DNA from 2 places in the Aurantimicrobium photophilum genome. Region 2 is predicted to be linked to the other one. Evidence: predicted binding sites of a transcription regulator. Region 2 holds the regulator's gene; the other holds the start of a gene.

Region 1 (7,803 bases), 430 kb from region 2:
CTTCCGCCAGCCAATGCACTGGCTCAGGGTGCTCCTGCAAAGACTCGCTCGGCAGCTAATGACGAAGCAGTTCGTGCCATTACAGAAGTCCTCAAGCAGTTTGCTGTTGATGCCACTGTGACTGGTTTCAGCCGAGGACCCACCGTGACGCGCTACGAAATTGAGCTTGGCCCTGGTGTCAAGGTTGAGCGCGTCACTGCGCTTTCCAAGAACCTTTCCTATGCCGTGGCATCGAACGAAGTTCGTATCCTCTCACCTATCCCCGGCAAGAGCGCTATTGGTATTGAAATTCCCAACACCGACCGCGAAATTGTCACTTTGGGAGATGTGCTGCGTTCGAACGCATCTACTTCCAGCGAACACCCCATGACTATTGGTGTGGGTAAAGATGTTGAGGGTGGCTTCGTTGTTGCCAACCTGGCCAAGATGCCTCACTTGCTTGTGGCAGGTTCTACCGGTTCTGGTAAGTCCAGCTTTGTGAACTCCATGATCACAAGCATTTTGATGCGCTCTACTCCTGCTGAAGTGCGCATGGTTTTGGTTGACCCCAAGCGTGTGGAGCTTGCCCCCTATGCGGGTGTTCCACACCTCATTACGCCCATCATTACCAACCCCAAGAAGGCAGCTGAAGCACTGCAGTGGGTTGTTAAAGAGATGGACATGCGTTACGACGACTTGGCCAGCTTTGGTTTCCGTCACATTGATGACTTCAACCGTGCTGTGGTGAACAACGAAATCACCTTGCCACCAGACAGTAAGCGTGAGCTTCGCCCTTACCCCTATCTCCTCGTCGTCGTGGATGAGCTCGCAGACCTCATGATGGTTGCCCCGCGTGATGTGGAAGACTCTGTCGTGCGCATCACTCAGCTAGCCCGTGCCTCGGGTATTCACCTGGTCCTTGCCACGCAGCGACCTTCTGTTGATGTCGTGACTGGTTTGATCAAGGCCAATGTGCCATCTCGACTGGCATTCGCTGTGACCAGCGTGACGGATTCCCGCGTGATCTTGGACCAGCCAGGAGCTGACAAGCTCATTGGTCAAGGTGACGCATTGTTCCTGCCTATGGGCGCAAACAAGCCCATCCGAGTCCAGGGCGCCTGGGTTTCTGAAGAAGAGATTCACAAGGTTGTTACCCACGTCACCCGTCAAGCTCGTCCTGAATACCGTCAGGACGTTGCAGCCGCAGCGGAACGCAAAGAGATTGACGCAGACATCGGAGACGACCTCGAAGTTCTCCTGCAGGCCGTAGAGCTTGTTGTCTCGACTCAGTTTGGTTCGACCTCGATGCTGCAGCGCAAGCTCCGTGTGGGCTTTGCTAAGGCAGGACGCTTGATGGACCTGATGGAAAGCCGCGAAATTGTGGGCCCTTCCGAAGGTTCCAAGGCTCGAGATGTTCTGGTTTCCCAGGAACAACTCCCTGAGGTCCTCGCCAAGCTCAAGGGTGATGTTGTTGCTTCACCTGCACCCCCAACTGCTTCTGTAATCCCAACTGGGGACCCCTACGCCAACGATCCCGTTGCGGAAATGTCTGCTGGATTAGAAGAAGTTGACGGTGACGAAGGTAGTGAAGACGCCTGGAACCTCACTGATCGCGACTAACGTGAGTGTTATGAAGCACGTCCCCAACACCATCACGATCGTCCGGATCTTCTTTGCTCCAGTCTTTATCTGGATGCTCTTGACCGCAGGCGATGACCTCACATCACCACTTCGCTGGTGGGGTGCTGGACTGTTCGTTTTCGGTATGGCCACAGATGGCATTGATGGCTACCTTGCGCGTAAATACAACGTGGTCAGTGACTTTGGAAAACTGCTTGACCCCATTGCGGACAAGGTCCTTACTGGTGGTGCGCTGATCACACTATCCATTTTGGATGAGTTGCCATGGTGGGTTACCGCTGTGATCTTGCTCCGCGAAGTGGGAATTACCGTATTCCGCTTTGCAGTGTTGAGCGATCGTGTCATTCCGGCCTCTCGTGGCGGAAAACTCAAGACCATTACTCAGTTCGTCGCCATCACCTTTGCTTTGCTGCCTATGCAGGCAGTCATTGGCGATAGTGCCAACATCATCAACATTGTGCTGATGTCAGCTGCGACCATCATTACCGTCTGGACTGGAATTGATTATCTAGTGGATGCCTGGCGCCAAAACAAGAAGCACACGTCAAAAGCCTAAGGGGCGACTGTGACTGTTGAGCTGATCGAACGTTTGACTCACCGCGGTCTGACCGTTGCCATTGCCGAATCGTTGACGGGTGGGTTGCTCTGTGCTGCGTTGACAGAGGTTCCTGGTGCATCAGCGGTTATTCGCGGGGGAGTAGTGGCCTATGCGACGGATCTCAAGGCATCGATGTTGGATGTTCCACATGAACTGCTTGACACCGTAGGGGCCGTGGACGCAGACGTTGCTTTGGAGATGGCTGCTGGTGTCGCCTCCAAACTAGGGGCCGATATTGGTATTTCGACCACGGGAGTGGCCGGGCCAGAACCGCAGGATGGAAAAGCTGTAGGAACGGTCTTTATTGCCTGCGTATGGGGCAAGAAGCGCGTCGTTGAGGAGCTTTCCTTGTCCGGAACGCGCAATGAAATCCGTTCCTTGACCGTCCATGCCGCCCTGCGGATGCTGGCATCTGCAGTTTCTTGAGCATTCTGAAACATTCTGGGAATAAAACTGTCGTAACCTAAGTTGATACAAGCAGACTCACATCTGGTTTTCAGGTTTCTGGAGCTAGCATGGGGTTATAGATGTAGAGGAACTTTTATAGTTCACCAGCGTAGGGAGGCACCATGATTCTTGTTCGACAGGAAATCGGCGATGTTCTGCGCGACTACCGCCTGCAGAAAGGTCGCACGTTGCGACAGGTTGCAAGCAAGGCCAGCGTGGCACTCGGTTACTTGAGCGAGGTTGAACGTGGCCAAAAGGAAGCAAGCTCAGAAATTCTTGCTGCTGTAGCAGATGCTCTGGACACCCCCATCTCGCAGATCATGCGTGAAGTAGGGGACCGTCTTGCTGTGATCGAAGGAATCGAACCTATTCGTGCGATTCCCGACACTGTTCCTGACGAGTTCGTCAACGACTTCGCTGCAACACGCTAGAAGCGTTCGTGCGCCTCAGCGAATTTTGGCGTGCCGTCTCGGATGAGTTCGGTGAGGCTTATGGCCGTGTTCTGGTCAATGATTTAGTGCTGTCCGAATTAGAGTCAGTTACCTCCGCGGAAGCCTTGCGTAAGGGTATCCCCGCGCGAAACGTGTGGCTTGCTCTGGTCAAAGCTGTCGATGTTCCTGAGTCCCGCTGGTATGGCGTGGGTCTGCCGGAGCCCAAGAAGTAATTTTCAACACGCCGACATTTGTTCGAATATGTATTCGAAAACGGCTAGTCTCCTACACATGCACTTGTTTGCACGTGTTATCCACGGAGAATCACCTCTGGCGCTCAATGTCAGTGGCTTCTCTTACGGTGAAACACGTCCATATAGGAGCATGCGCCTTGTCGTAAGCGCCCCGCAGCGCCCGTCCCGCCTTCATCGGCCGGCCGGTAGCGGAGGAGTAGCACGGCAGCCGATAGGCGAATCACCCTCGATAAGTAAAGGAGACGGCCATGGCATCTGCCGCTGACCGCGAAAAAGCACTAGAAACAGCACTAGCCCAGATCGACCGCCAGTTTGGTAAGGGTTCCGTCATGCGCCTGGGAAGCGACGAGCGCGCTCCCGTCGAGGTGATTCCGACAGGCTCCATCGCATTGGATGTTGCTCTCGGCATTGGCGGACTTCCCCGTGGCCGCATCGTAGAGATCTACGGTCCTGAGTCCTCGGGTAAGACCACACTCACTCTTCACGCGATTGCTAACGTCCAGAAGCAGGGCGGCATTGCTGCCTTCATCGACGCTGAGCACGCACTTGACCCCGACTACGCCAAGAAGCTCGGTGTCGACATTGACGCACTGCTGGTGTCACAGCCTGACACAGGTGAGCAAGCGCTCGAAATTGCCGACATGCTCGTTCGTTCCGGTTCTATCGACCTCGTTGTCATTGACTCGGTTGCCGCTCTAGTTCCCCGCGCTGAAATTGAAGGTGAAATGGGAGACACCCACGTGGGCCTCCAGGCACGTCTGATGTCTCAGGCGCTGCGTAAGCTCACCGGTGGCCTCAACTCGACCAACACCACCATGATCTTCATCAACCAGCTGCGCGAGAAGATCGGTGTCTTCTTCGGAAGCCCCGAGACCACCGCTGGTGGTAAGGCACTGAAGTTCTACGCGTCAGTTCGCTTGGACATTCGTCGCATTGAGACCCTCAAGGATGGCACTGACGCAGTGGGTAACCGTACCCGCGTCAAGGTCGTCAAGAACAAGATGGCACCCCCCTTCAAGCAGGCAGAGTTCGACATCCTCTATGGAACCGGTATCTCTCGCGAAGGTAGCCTGATTGACTTTGGTGTCGATCACGGCATCGTCAAGAAGTCGGGTGCCTGGTACACCTACGAAGCAGATCAGCTTGGTCAAGGTAAGGAAAACTCTCGTAACTTCCTCATCCAGAACCCTGCTGTTGCCCTCGAGATTGAGCAGAAGATTCTGGCCAAGCTCGGTGTGGGTGCCGCAGCAGCTGAAGCTGCTGCCATTGAAGCTGCTGCAACTGCTGTAGAGGTCGAACCAGACTTCGAGGCAGTTGAAGAGGTTCGTAAGGGAGCCTGAGCTTCGTGACGAACGTCACTTTTCTGCCCTGGGTTGATCCAGAAAGCAGTCACATCGCTGCCTCGCCTGAAATATCAGGCGAGGCAGTAGGGGATGCTGCAGAAGTTCCTGCCGGAGTCCAGCGACTGAGCCGTGTCATGTTCACCGAGGTGGAAGACGTTGTTGAGGATGAAGAAGAATCAGTGGCGGCGCTGGATCTTGATGCACTCGAGCAGACACTTTTACGGAAACTCCACACCCACGATATGTCGGTGCACGAAGTAATGACCTGGTTGCGTTCCAAAGATGCAGCCGAAGGCGATGCTGCTGAACTTGTAGCCAAGTTTGAGCGACTGAATTACCTCAATGATGAACGCTTAGCTCGGGAACTAGTGTCTCGACTCAGTGAGCGCAAGGGCAAGAGTAAGAGCGTCATTGCGAGAGAGCTTCGACAACGAGGTATTTCCTCGTCAGCTGTGGATGAAGCGCTCGAGGCAATCGATGACGACGACGAACTTTCGAAAGCAACGGAGCTAGCTCTGCAACGCGTGCGCCAGTTCAGCAAGCTCGATGATGCGACCGCAGAACGCCGTCTGGTGGGTTTTCTTTCTCGTCGTGGATATTCGGGTCAAACTGTCCGCGAGGCGTGCAGAGAGGCGCTTGCTTCGAGGAATTAGGCTAAGTCCGTGCTCAATGACTTCCTCAACAGCCCCTATGCAATTGCTGCAGCTTTGCTGGTGATCATTGCGTACATCACATGGGGCTATCGCCGCAGAAAGTAGTGCACTCAACATGTTTGACGTAGAACCCGCAGAAGAGCCAAAACCTGCCAAACCTTTGACAGAGAAGCAGATTGCGGCCCGTGCTCGCACGAAGAAAATGAATGTCGTTGCCGTCATCATTTGTGCAAGCCTGTGTTTCGTATTGGGCGTTATTTCAGCAGTGCTGCCAGCAGGCGTCTCCACACCATGGATGTTCGCGAGTTATGCCGCTGGATATGTCGGCGTTTTATGGGCACTTGCTGGATTGTGGTCTCATTACATGGGTCCCAACGCACCGAAATAATCGGTGCCTTTCGGCGCGTAAACTTATGGGGTTATGACCAGCCCAAGTGAAGCCCCCACACTCATCCCCGCCTCCTCTGCGGCAATAGATGAAACCGGGCGTCAGCGCACCTATGAAGTGCGCACTTTTGGGTGCCAAATGAACGTTCACGACAGTGAACGTCTAGCTGGAGCCATGGAAGCTGCTGGCTATGTGAAGTTTGAGTTTGCTGCGGAGGCTGAACAAGATCCCGACATGAAGCGCAGTGCAAGTTCTGCTCAACCAGATGTTGTTGTCATCAACACCTGTGCTGTTCGTGAAAATGCCGATAACAAGCTCTACGGAAACCTCGGTCACTTGGCCCGCGTGAAAGAAAAGCACAAGGATCTGCAGATTGCTGTGGGTGGCTGTCTCGCTCAGAAAGACCAAGCACTTCTGTTGAAGAAAGCTCCTTGGGTTGATGTGGTGTTTGGAACCCACAACATGGGTTCTTTGCCGAGCTTGCTCGAACGTTCTCGCCACAACCACAAGGCAGAGATTGAAATCCTCGAGTCTTTGGAAACTTTCCCTTCTACTCTTCCCACTAAGCGTGATTCGACCTATTCCGGTTGGGTGTCCATCTCGGTGGGATGCAACAACACCTGCACGTTCTGCATTGTCCCTAGCCTGCGCGGAAAAGAACGCGATCGTCGACCTGGCGAAGTGCTCAACGAAGTCAAGGCACTTGTGGACCAGGGCGCCATTGAAGTTACTCTGCTGGGCCAGAACGTCAACACCTACGGTGTTGAGTTCGGCGATAAGGGTGCATTTGCCAAGCTTTTGCGGGCTTGTGGTGAGATCGAAGGCCTGGAGCGTGTGCGCTTCACAAGCCCACACCCTGCTGCGTTCACGGACGATGTGATCGCAGCCATGGCAGAAACACACAACGTCATGCCTCAGCTCCACATGCCACTGCAATCAGGTTCAGACAGCGTGCTCAAGGCCATGCGTCGCAGCTACCGCAGCGAGAAGTTCTTAGGAATTCTCCAGCGTGTTCGTGATGCAATGCCACACGCGGCAATCAGCACCGACATCATTGTGGGATTCCCCGGCGAAACAGAAGAAGACTTCGAAGAAACCATGCGAGTAGTTGCGGAAGCTCGCTTCGCAACCGCCTTCACTTTCCAGTACTCGAAGCGTCCTGGAACTCCTGCAGCAGAGATGGATAATCAAATCCCCAAGGCAGTTGTTCAGGAGCGCTATGAGCGTCTCCTCAAGTTCCAGAACGACATTGCGTGGCAGGAAAACAAGGCACAAATTGGCCGTGAAGTTCATGTCTTGGTTGCCAATGGTGAAGGTCGTAAGGACAGCGCAACTGAGCGCATGAGCGGCCGTGCTGAAGATTCTCGTCTGGTTCACTTTGAAGTGACTCCGGGAAGTGAAACACCACGTCCTGGTGACATCGTGACGGTAACCATCACGGAAGTAGCACCGTTCCACTTACTCGCTGATGACCCCACAGGTGCACCGCTGAAGATTCGCCGCACCATTGCCGGAGATGCCTGGGATCGCGAACAGGCTGAAAGCTGCGGTGTTCCTAGTACAGGGGGAGCGAAGAACCTGGGCTCCACCTCGATACCTGTTGTGGGATTAGGTATGCCCAGCTTGCGTGTTTCGACCGCACCGATCTACGACCTCGACGACGGACAGCGCTAGCGTGAGCGAGAAAACCCAGATCCTCGCGATCGTGGGAGCGACGGGAACAGGAAAGTCGGACCTGTCCTTAGATGTTGCAGAAGCATTAATTGCCCAGGGCCACGGTGTTGAAATCGTCAATGCCGACGCCATGCAGCTTTATGTGGGAATGGATATTGGCACCGCCAAGCTTCCTGTTTCAGAGCGTCGAGGAATACCTCACCACATGTTTGATGTGTTGGGCGTCACCGATGAAGCCGCTGTAGCCGACTACCAGGCTCAGGCACGTGCTGTGATTTCAGAAATCAATGATCGTGGACATCTCGCCATCTTGGTGGGTGGATCTGGACTCTATGTCAGCAGTGTTCTCTTTGATTTTGAATTTCCTGGTCATGACGATGTCATCCGTGAGCGAC
Region 2 (7,803 bases):
CCAAGCGGTCACGCTGCTGGCGAATGTCTTCGACCATGGCCAGCATGGCTGGAGTGTGTGCCAATGCGCCTTCTGCCGCCGCCTGCGTCAACGCAGATAAGTGATAGGGCAAACGCACTAAACGTAGCGCATCAGCAACAGCAGGATCGCCTGCCAAGTAACCCAAACGAGCACCAGCAAAGGCAAACGCCTTACTCATGGTGCGAGAGACAACCAGTCGTGGACGACCAGCCAACAACGTCAACGCCGTGGGCTCACCTTCAGGTGCAAACTCTGCATACGCTTCATCAACGAAGACAATGCCGTCCGTTGCGTCATAAGCCGCAGCAATGGTTTCCAACGACACCGGTGTGCCCGTGGGGTTGTTGGGTGTGCAGAAGAAGACGATGTCGGGCTTGTTTTCTTTGATTGCCGTAACTGCAGTGGCTGGTGAGATTTCGAAGTCCGCATCACGCTGGGCAGGAATCCAGGTAGTTCCCGTTCCCGAAGCGATGATCGAGTGCATGGAATAAGTGGGCGGGAATGCCAGAACAGAGCGTCCTGGACCTCCGAAGGCCTGCAGGAGCTGCTGAATAACCTCATTAGAGCCGTTTGCTGCCCAAATGTTCTCAGCAGAAAGACCGTGACCAAGATACTCAGCTAGGGCAACACGAAGATTCGTGAATTCACGATCGGGGTAACGGTTGATGTTCCCTAGGGCGGTGTGAATGCGCCCCATGATGTCCATGACCACCTGGGGTGGCACGGGGTGGGTGTTCTCATTGACGTTGAGCTCAACCCGAACATGTGCCTGTGGTGCGCCATACGGCTTCAAGCCACGCAGGTCATCACGAATGGGGAGGTCTTCAAATGAGGTCACGAGATAAGTTTACGGGCGCTTGAAACACACAAATGCCGGCCCCAAAAGGGACCGGCATTCGCAGGAAAAGGGAGGAAAGGTTTAGTACCCGGCAGGAATCGCAATCTTCTGACCAGCCTGCACTTCACCGTGAAGCTGGTTGAGGGAGACAATCTCGGCAACAACATCGCGAGGATCTGCGTTGGGGGCAATCTCCTGTGCAAGCTGCCAGAGGCTTTCACCCTGAGCGATGGTCACGTAGGTGAAGTCGTTTGCTGCGCCTTCAGCAACAGCAGCTGCACCACCACTGTTGAGTGCTGCTACAAGTGCGCCGATCACGAGGGGCAGTGCTACTGCGGCGGTGAGGACACGACGTCCACGCTTGGTAATGCGAAGACGGGTCTTGGGTTCTGCTGCGGGGAGGAAGTTCACATAGGTCACGTTGTTAATCTGGTGCGACCCACGGACATTGCCAGCTGCGCTGCATGGTTCGTCGATGTAGTCAGGCTCAACGGGACGGTGGATTGGTGCGGTGAATGCGAGTACTGCGCTCATGAGATTCTCCTTTTCCTGGTGTTTATCTCGAATCGGGCCCTCGGCCGGGAGAACCCGATTCGAAGATATATTTCGAAGATATATTCGTATTTCTTCAATGTCAAGTACATATTGAAGGTTGATTGTGGATAAACCTCAAGAATCTTCGAATATGTGTTTGTTTTATTGACATTCTTCGAATACTCTTTCGGTATTGAGAAAAGTTCATCATGAGCCACGGACATTCACGTTCGTACAGCCCAGGACTTACCCAACAGAAACGGAAGATGCCATGACTGAGTCACCAGCTGGCGAAAGCAAACGACGCAAAGGCATAAGCGCGAAGCAGCAGCTCATCCTCGACGTCATCACTGCTTACATTGATGAGAACAGCTACCCACCCTCCATGCAGGAGATCGGTGATGCAGTAGGTCTCTCCTCGCTGGCGAGTGTCACCTACCAACTTCAACAGCTTGAACTAGGTGGCTACATCCGCCGCGACCCCAAGCTCCCCCGCGCACTTGAGGTACTCGGCCAGGGCACCGCTGCCCGCACGCCAGCACCTGTTGCTGACAACGTGTTCCCCATGGGTGAAGCAGTTCAGGTTCCGCTCGTAGGACAGATTGCTGCTGGTGGTCCCATTACAGCCGAGCAGAACACCGAAGACACCATGGCTCTCCCCCGCCAGCTTGTGGGCCAGGGAGAACTCTTCATGCTCAAGGTCAAGGGTGAATCCATGATTGATGCCGCGATCTGCGACGGTGACTTCGTCGTGGTCCGCAGGCAGCAGACAGCAGAGAACGGTGACATCGTTGCAGCCCTGCTCGATGATGAAGCAACCGTCAAGGTCTTCCGCCAGCGCGATGGTCACACCTGGCTCTTGCCTCGCAACAGCAACTACGAACCCATCTTGGGCGACCACGCCACCATTATGGGAAAGGTTGTGACAGTTCTTCGATCTGTCTAACCCCACAAACGAAAAGTCCCGCATGCTGAATACAGCGTGCGGGACTTTTTATGTTTATGAATTATTGGAGACGGCGAAGCACATCCACAACCGGACCGCTTTGATTGAACGCATAGAGGTGAATACCTGGCGCTCCCCCGGCAATGAGCTCCTTAGCTAGGCTCACCGCGTGCTCAACACCGATCTCGCGCTGACCTTCAGTGGTGGGCTCAATCTCGAGAGCAATCTCGAGATCACTGGGCATTTCTTCACCTGAGATCTCGATCATGCGACGTAGTCGCCCCGGGCTGATCACGGGCATGATGCCCGGAATGATGGGCATGGTGAGGCCTGCTTCTTTGGCCTTCTGGGCAAAAGAGAGGTAGTCATCTGCGTGGAAGAAAAGCTGGGTAATAGCTAGGTTGGCTCCCGCTGCTTCCTTTGCCAGCAGAACATCAATGTCTTGAGTTTTTGAACGTGACTGAGGGTGCCCATTAGGGAATGCAGCAACACCAATGCGAACAAATTCACGCTTTTGGCTCAGGCGGGTAGCACCGGCATGCCAACGGGGTTCTTCTTCAAAGACGAAAGGCTCTCGCTCGGCCTGTACTCGGTGAATGAGCTGTGTGAGCTCTGCTGCACTGCCGAGGTCCCCAAGGAAGTCTTCGCCCTCCTGAGTGCCCTCTGGTGGGTCTCCACGCAGGGCGAGGAATGATCGCACACCAGCGTCGAGAAAAGTCCTTACAAGCTCATTGGCGCCCTGATAGGACTCGGCAACACACGTGAGGTGCGCCATGGGCTCCACGTCGGTGTTCGCGAGGATGAACTTCACGCAATCCAAAGTGGCATCACGTGAGGAACCACCAGCGCCATAGGTGACGGAGATGAAGTCGGGGCCCGTGGCAGCCAGTTCGAGGATGGTCTTGTTGAGTGCTTCACGCAGGTCTGGATTGCGTGGTGGATAGACCTCAAAGGAGAAGGGCACGCCAATGTTGAGCTCTGTTGAGCTAGTGGCTGGTGCGTTACTCATCGATATTCCTCGGGGCACAATTCGCATGAAGGATAAACAGGATTGTTATCCGCGAAGCGTGGGCCGGGCTCGGCAGTCGCTTACTCACCAGTAATGGCGATATAGAAATGTTAGCAGTGCTGTTTAGGCAGTGCGTTCTTCAGGCGCATCCACGATGGCAGAAGCCAGGCGAGGCACGATGGTGGGTGCCGCGTTCTCGCTCACACATTCGGCCGTGATGATGACCTTGTGAATCTGATCGGTTGAGGGAACCTCGAACATGATGGGACCAAGAACGTTTTCCAAGATGGCACGCAGGCCACGTGCACCGGTCTGGCGAAGGACAGCAAGATCAGCGATGGCATCGAGTGCTGCAGGCTCAAACTCGAGCTCCACATCATCGAGAGCAAACATGCGCTGGTATTGCTTGACCAGAGCATTCTTGGGCTCCGTCAGGATGTCGATGAGGGCACTGCGGTCCAGCGGCGACACCGTTGCAATAACGGGAAGACGACCAATGAACTCAGGAATCAAACCAAACTTGTGGAGGTCTTCAGGGAGAACCTCAGCAAAGAAGTCGCGCGCTTCGTCCTTGCTCTGCAAGGGTGCACCAAAGCCGATACCGGTCTTGCCCGCACGCGACTGAATGATGTCTTCTAGGCCCGCAAATGCTCCGGCAACGATGAAGAGAACGTTGGTGGTGTCGAGCTGAATAAATTCTTGGTTGGGGTGCTTACGGCCACCCTGCGGTGGAACGGAGGCAACTGTGCCTTCCAAAATCTTCAGCAGTGCCTGCTGAACACCTTCACCAGAAACGTCACGAGTAATCGAAGGGTTCTCTGCCTTGCGGGAGATCTTGTCGATTTCATCGATGTAGATGATGCCCTGCTCCGCACGCTTGACATCAAAGTCAGCAGACTGGAGCAGCTTCAAGAGAATGTTCTCCACGTCTTCACCAACATAGCCGGCTTCCGTCAGCGATGTTGCGTCAGCAACAGCGAACGGAACATTCAGACGACGCGCAAGAGTCTGAGCAAGATACGTCTTACCGCAGCCGGTGGGACCGATGAGAAGAATGTTGCTCTTTGCAATCTCAACTTCGTTGGCCTTGTCTTCAGCAGTCTTGACACCCTCCCCTGCGCGCACACGCTTGTAGTGGTTGTAGACCGCTACGGAGAGAGCCTTCTTGGCTGGCTCCTGACCGATGACGTATTCCTCAAGGAAGGTAAAGATTTCGCGGGGCTTAGGCAGATCGAAATCTGCAATGACGCCTTCTTCGTTGGCTTCTGCCAGACGTTCTTCAATGATCTCGTTGCAGAGTTCCACACACTCGTCACAGATGTAGACGCCGGGGCCCGCAATGAGCTGAGCTACTTGCTTCTGGCTTTTGCCACAGAAGGAGCACTTGAGCAGGTCAGCGCTTTCGCCGATACGTGCCATGGTCAACTCCTTTAGACGTCTGAATATCTAGACATTCGAGCCTAACCCGAACCACAGACGTTCTTTGTCACCTGTGGATGTGACGCCTCGGCGTGCCGAAATACAGAAAATATATTTGCCTTAAGTTTTTGACACTAATCAGAGGGCAAGAAAATCAACCCAAACAAAGGCAACTATTTGGTGAAGCTCATTACCCACGAAGCGGTAGACAACATTTTCTCCTGAGTGGTTGCCAAAGCTCCGTTGAAGTACGCGACACGAATCACAGCAAATCGAAATGTTCCCACTTGATCAACTTCAACGTTCATGGACGAATCTTCGAAAGTTATGCGACATTGGTCGGATTCGAAACAATCAATGTTTAAGCCCGACGACACCAAGGGAAATCCATATTCATCGGCGTCTGCGAAGAAACTGATGACAAACGCGGATGGTTTGGCGGATGGGGAAATAGTGAGACGAAGTGTTCGAGTTGCAAGCCGAACTGGTGTAATTACAGCGTCTTCAGGCTTCTCCACGATGTGAGAAACAAAACCGTCAGGGGTTGCCCATTCGTACTGGGTAATTGAGAGCTGAACATCATTGGCCCAAACCTGAGGAGGAAGACTTGGAGTCGGTTCCACGGACGTCAAACGAACGCCTTGTCGTATTGCCCCTTCATCTTCTTTCACAAAGTTAGTCAATCAGAAAATGAGAAAACCCCGACCGAAGCCGGGGTTTTCGTGTGACTTTCCGTGATTACGCAGTAATTGCTGCATTCTTACGCGAAGTGAGAACCTGGTCGATCAAACCGTATTCGAGTGCCTCCGCAGCCGAAAGGATCTTGTCGCGGTCGATGTCCTTGTTGACCTGCTCGATGGAGCGGTTGGAGTGCTTGGACAGGGTCTCTTCCAACCATTCACGCATACGCATGATTTCCTTGGCCTGGATCTCGATATCCGAAGCCTGACCACGGCCGGCGTCACCGGTCGAAGGCTGGTGAATAAGAACACGAGCGTTGGGCAGAGCCAGACGCTTACCAGGAGCACCAGCAGCCAACAGGACAGCTGCAGCGGATGCTGCCTGACCGAGGCATACGGTCTGAACCTGGGGACGGATGTACTGCATGGTGTCGTAGATCGCGGTCATCGCGGTGAACGAGCCACCGGGAGAGTTGATGTACATCACGATGTCGCGGTCAGGGTCCTGGCTCTCCAGAACGAGAAGCTGAGCCATGACGTCATCAGCAGATGCGTCATCAACCTGGACACCCAAGAAGATGATGCGGTCTTCGAACAGCTTCGCGTAAGGGTCCTGGCGCTTGTATCCGTATGCGGTGCGCTCTTCAAAAGTAGGAAGAACGTAACGGCTCTCAAAGTTGGGAATAGTCATAATGAGTCCTCGTATCTTTTCCGGCGCTTACGCAGTCTTGGTTCCGCCGCCACCAGCGACGTCGCTTGCGGATGCACGAACGTGGTCAACGAAGCCATACTCGAGAGCTTCCTGAGCGGTGAACCAGCGGTCGCGGTCACCATCAGCGTTGATCTGCTCAACGGTCTTGCCGGTCTGAGATGCTGTGATTTCAGCCAGGCTCTGCTTCATCGAGTTGATGAGCTGTGCCTGAGTCTGAATGTCAGAAGCAGTACCACCGAAGCCACCGTGAGGCTGGTGAAGAAGAACACGAGCGTTAGGGGTGATGTAACGCTTGCCCTTGGTGCCCGAGGTCAGAAGCAGCTGTCCCATGGATGCCGCCATGCCGATACCCACGGTCACGATGTCGTTAGGAACGAACTGCATGGTGTCGTAGATCGCCATACCTGCGGTAATCGAACCACCAGGAGAGTTGATGTAGAGGTAAATATCCTTCTCGGCATCCTCAGCAGCAAGAAGCAACATCTTCGCGCAAATCTCGTTGGCGTTGTCATCACGCACGTCCGAACCCAACCAAATGATGCGGTCCTTCAGTAGACGCTCAAACACATTGTTCGGCATTACCATCTCGGCCATGTCAGCTCCATTTCAACAACCACGAGACATTTCTCTTGCGGTGTTTCGAATCTAGCGGAGCAAACACGCTCAACACGGCAGTGTTCGCCTCAGGCGGAGTGCCGTTCGCCCACAGCGACGAATTAAAAATGTCGGGCCTCCAGAGACGTGGAGGCCCGACTACCCAATGAGGCGTTGGGGGTCTAATCAAATATTTCGCTCAACCAGTTCTTGGGTCGCTTTTGGTAACCCTGGTTGTAGTTGTCATAACGGGGTTGTGGAGCATCCATGCGTGGAGCAGCAGAGACTGCAGGAGCACCGACGGTAGCGGAGCGTTCAAGAATCTTGTCTAATTCACCGCGGTCTAGCCAGACTCCGCGACATTGTGGGCAATAGTCAATTTCGACTCCTGCGCGATCAGACATCACTAGTGTTGCGCCGTCAGTTGGACAGTTCATGCATAGCTCCCGGAATAGTTGTGGCTGTTGACAACAGTCAATCCATTGAAGCTGGGAATAAACCGGTAGCTAACTGAGAATATTCAGCAAGTATGCTCGAATCATGACTCCTGTCCTGACTGCAGCACTTGCAGGCTTAGGCTTTGGGCTCTCTCTGATCGTGGCCATCGGAGCTCAGAACGCATACGTTCTGCGACAGGGTTTACGCAAAGAGCATGTCTTTGTCATCGTGGCGATCTGTGCACTCTCTGACGCCGCTCTCATTGCTGTGGGCGTGGCAGGTCTCGGCGCGATTATTCAGCAGCTCGAATGGCTATTACTTCTTATCGAAGTCATTGGCGGTGTGTTCTTGTGCACCTACGGCGTCATGGCCGCCAAGCGCGCCTGGAAGCCCGAAGTTCTCAACACCGATACCGGCGGTGCAGCAATCAGCCTCAAGGTTGCCGTCGGCACTGTGCTGGCTCTGACCTACCTGAACCCCCACGTCTATCTCGACACGGTTCTGCTCTTGGGATCAGTAGCGGGAACCTATGAAGCCAACCGTTGGTGGTTTGCCGCCGGCGCCATGCTCGGCAGCATTATCTGGTTCAGCACTTTGGGCTTTGGCGCACGC

The links. The regulator LexA, encoded in region 2, represses DNA repair genes until DNA is damaged. The targets are predictions, from matches to a motif close to TCGAACANNTGTTCGA.
Region 1: the regulator LexA is predicted to act here: its motif matches at 3,352-3,367, upstream of recA (recombinase RecA).

Annotation. Positions count from the first base shown of each region.
Region 1 is NZ_CP023994.1:594,227-602,029, forward strand. Features, by position in the region: gene AURMO_RS02990 (DNA translocase FtsK) at 1-1,599, shown strand, start outside; gene pgsA (CDP-diacylglycerol--glycerol-3-phosphate 3-phosphatidyltransferase) at 1,610-2,176, shown strand; gene AURMO_RS03000 (CinA family protein) at 2,186-2,644, shown strand; gene AURMO_RS03005 (helix-turn-helix domain-containing protein) at 2,788-3,096, shown strand; gene AURMO_RS03010 (DUF3046 domain-containing protein) at 3,105-3,329, shown strand; gene recA (recombinase RecA) at 3,599-4,690, shown strand; gene AURMO_RS03020 (regulatory protein RecX) at 4,696-5,346, shown strand; gene AURMO_RS03025 (hypothetical protein) at 5,462-5,734, shown strand; gene miaB (tRNA (N6-isopentenyl adenosine(37)-C2)-methylthiotransferase MiaB) at 5,768-7,408, shown strand; gene miaA (tRNA (adenosine(37)-N6)-dimethylallyltransferase MiaA) at 7,410-7,803, shown strand, end outside.
Region 2 is NZ_CP023994.1:1,024,325-1,032,127, forward strand. Features, by position in the region: gene AURMO_RS05060 (histidinol-phosphate transaminase) at 1-859, opposite strand, end outside; gene AURMO_RS05065 (LysM peptidoglycan-binding domain-containing protein) at 941-1,393, opposite strand; gene lexA (transcriptional repressor LexA) at 1,665-2,339, shown strand; gene AURMO_RS05080 (methylenetetrahydrofolate reductase) at 2,401-3,348, opposite strand; gene clpX (ATP-dependent Clp protease ATP-binding subunit ClpX) at 3,472-4,767, opposite strand; gene AURMO_RS05090 (hypothetical protein) at 4,941-5,399, opposite strand; gene AURMO_RS05095 (ATP-dependent Clp protease proteolytic subunit) at 5,506-6,138, opposite strand; gene AURMO_RS05100 (ATP-dependent Clp protease proteolytic subunit) at 6,166-6,753, opposite strand; gene AURMO_RS05105 (TFIIB-type zinc ribbon-containing protein) at 6,936-7,190, opposite strand; gene AURMO_RS05110 (LysE/ArgO family amino acid transporter) at 7,294-7,803, shown strand, end outside.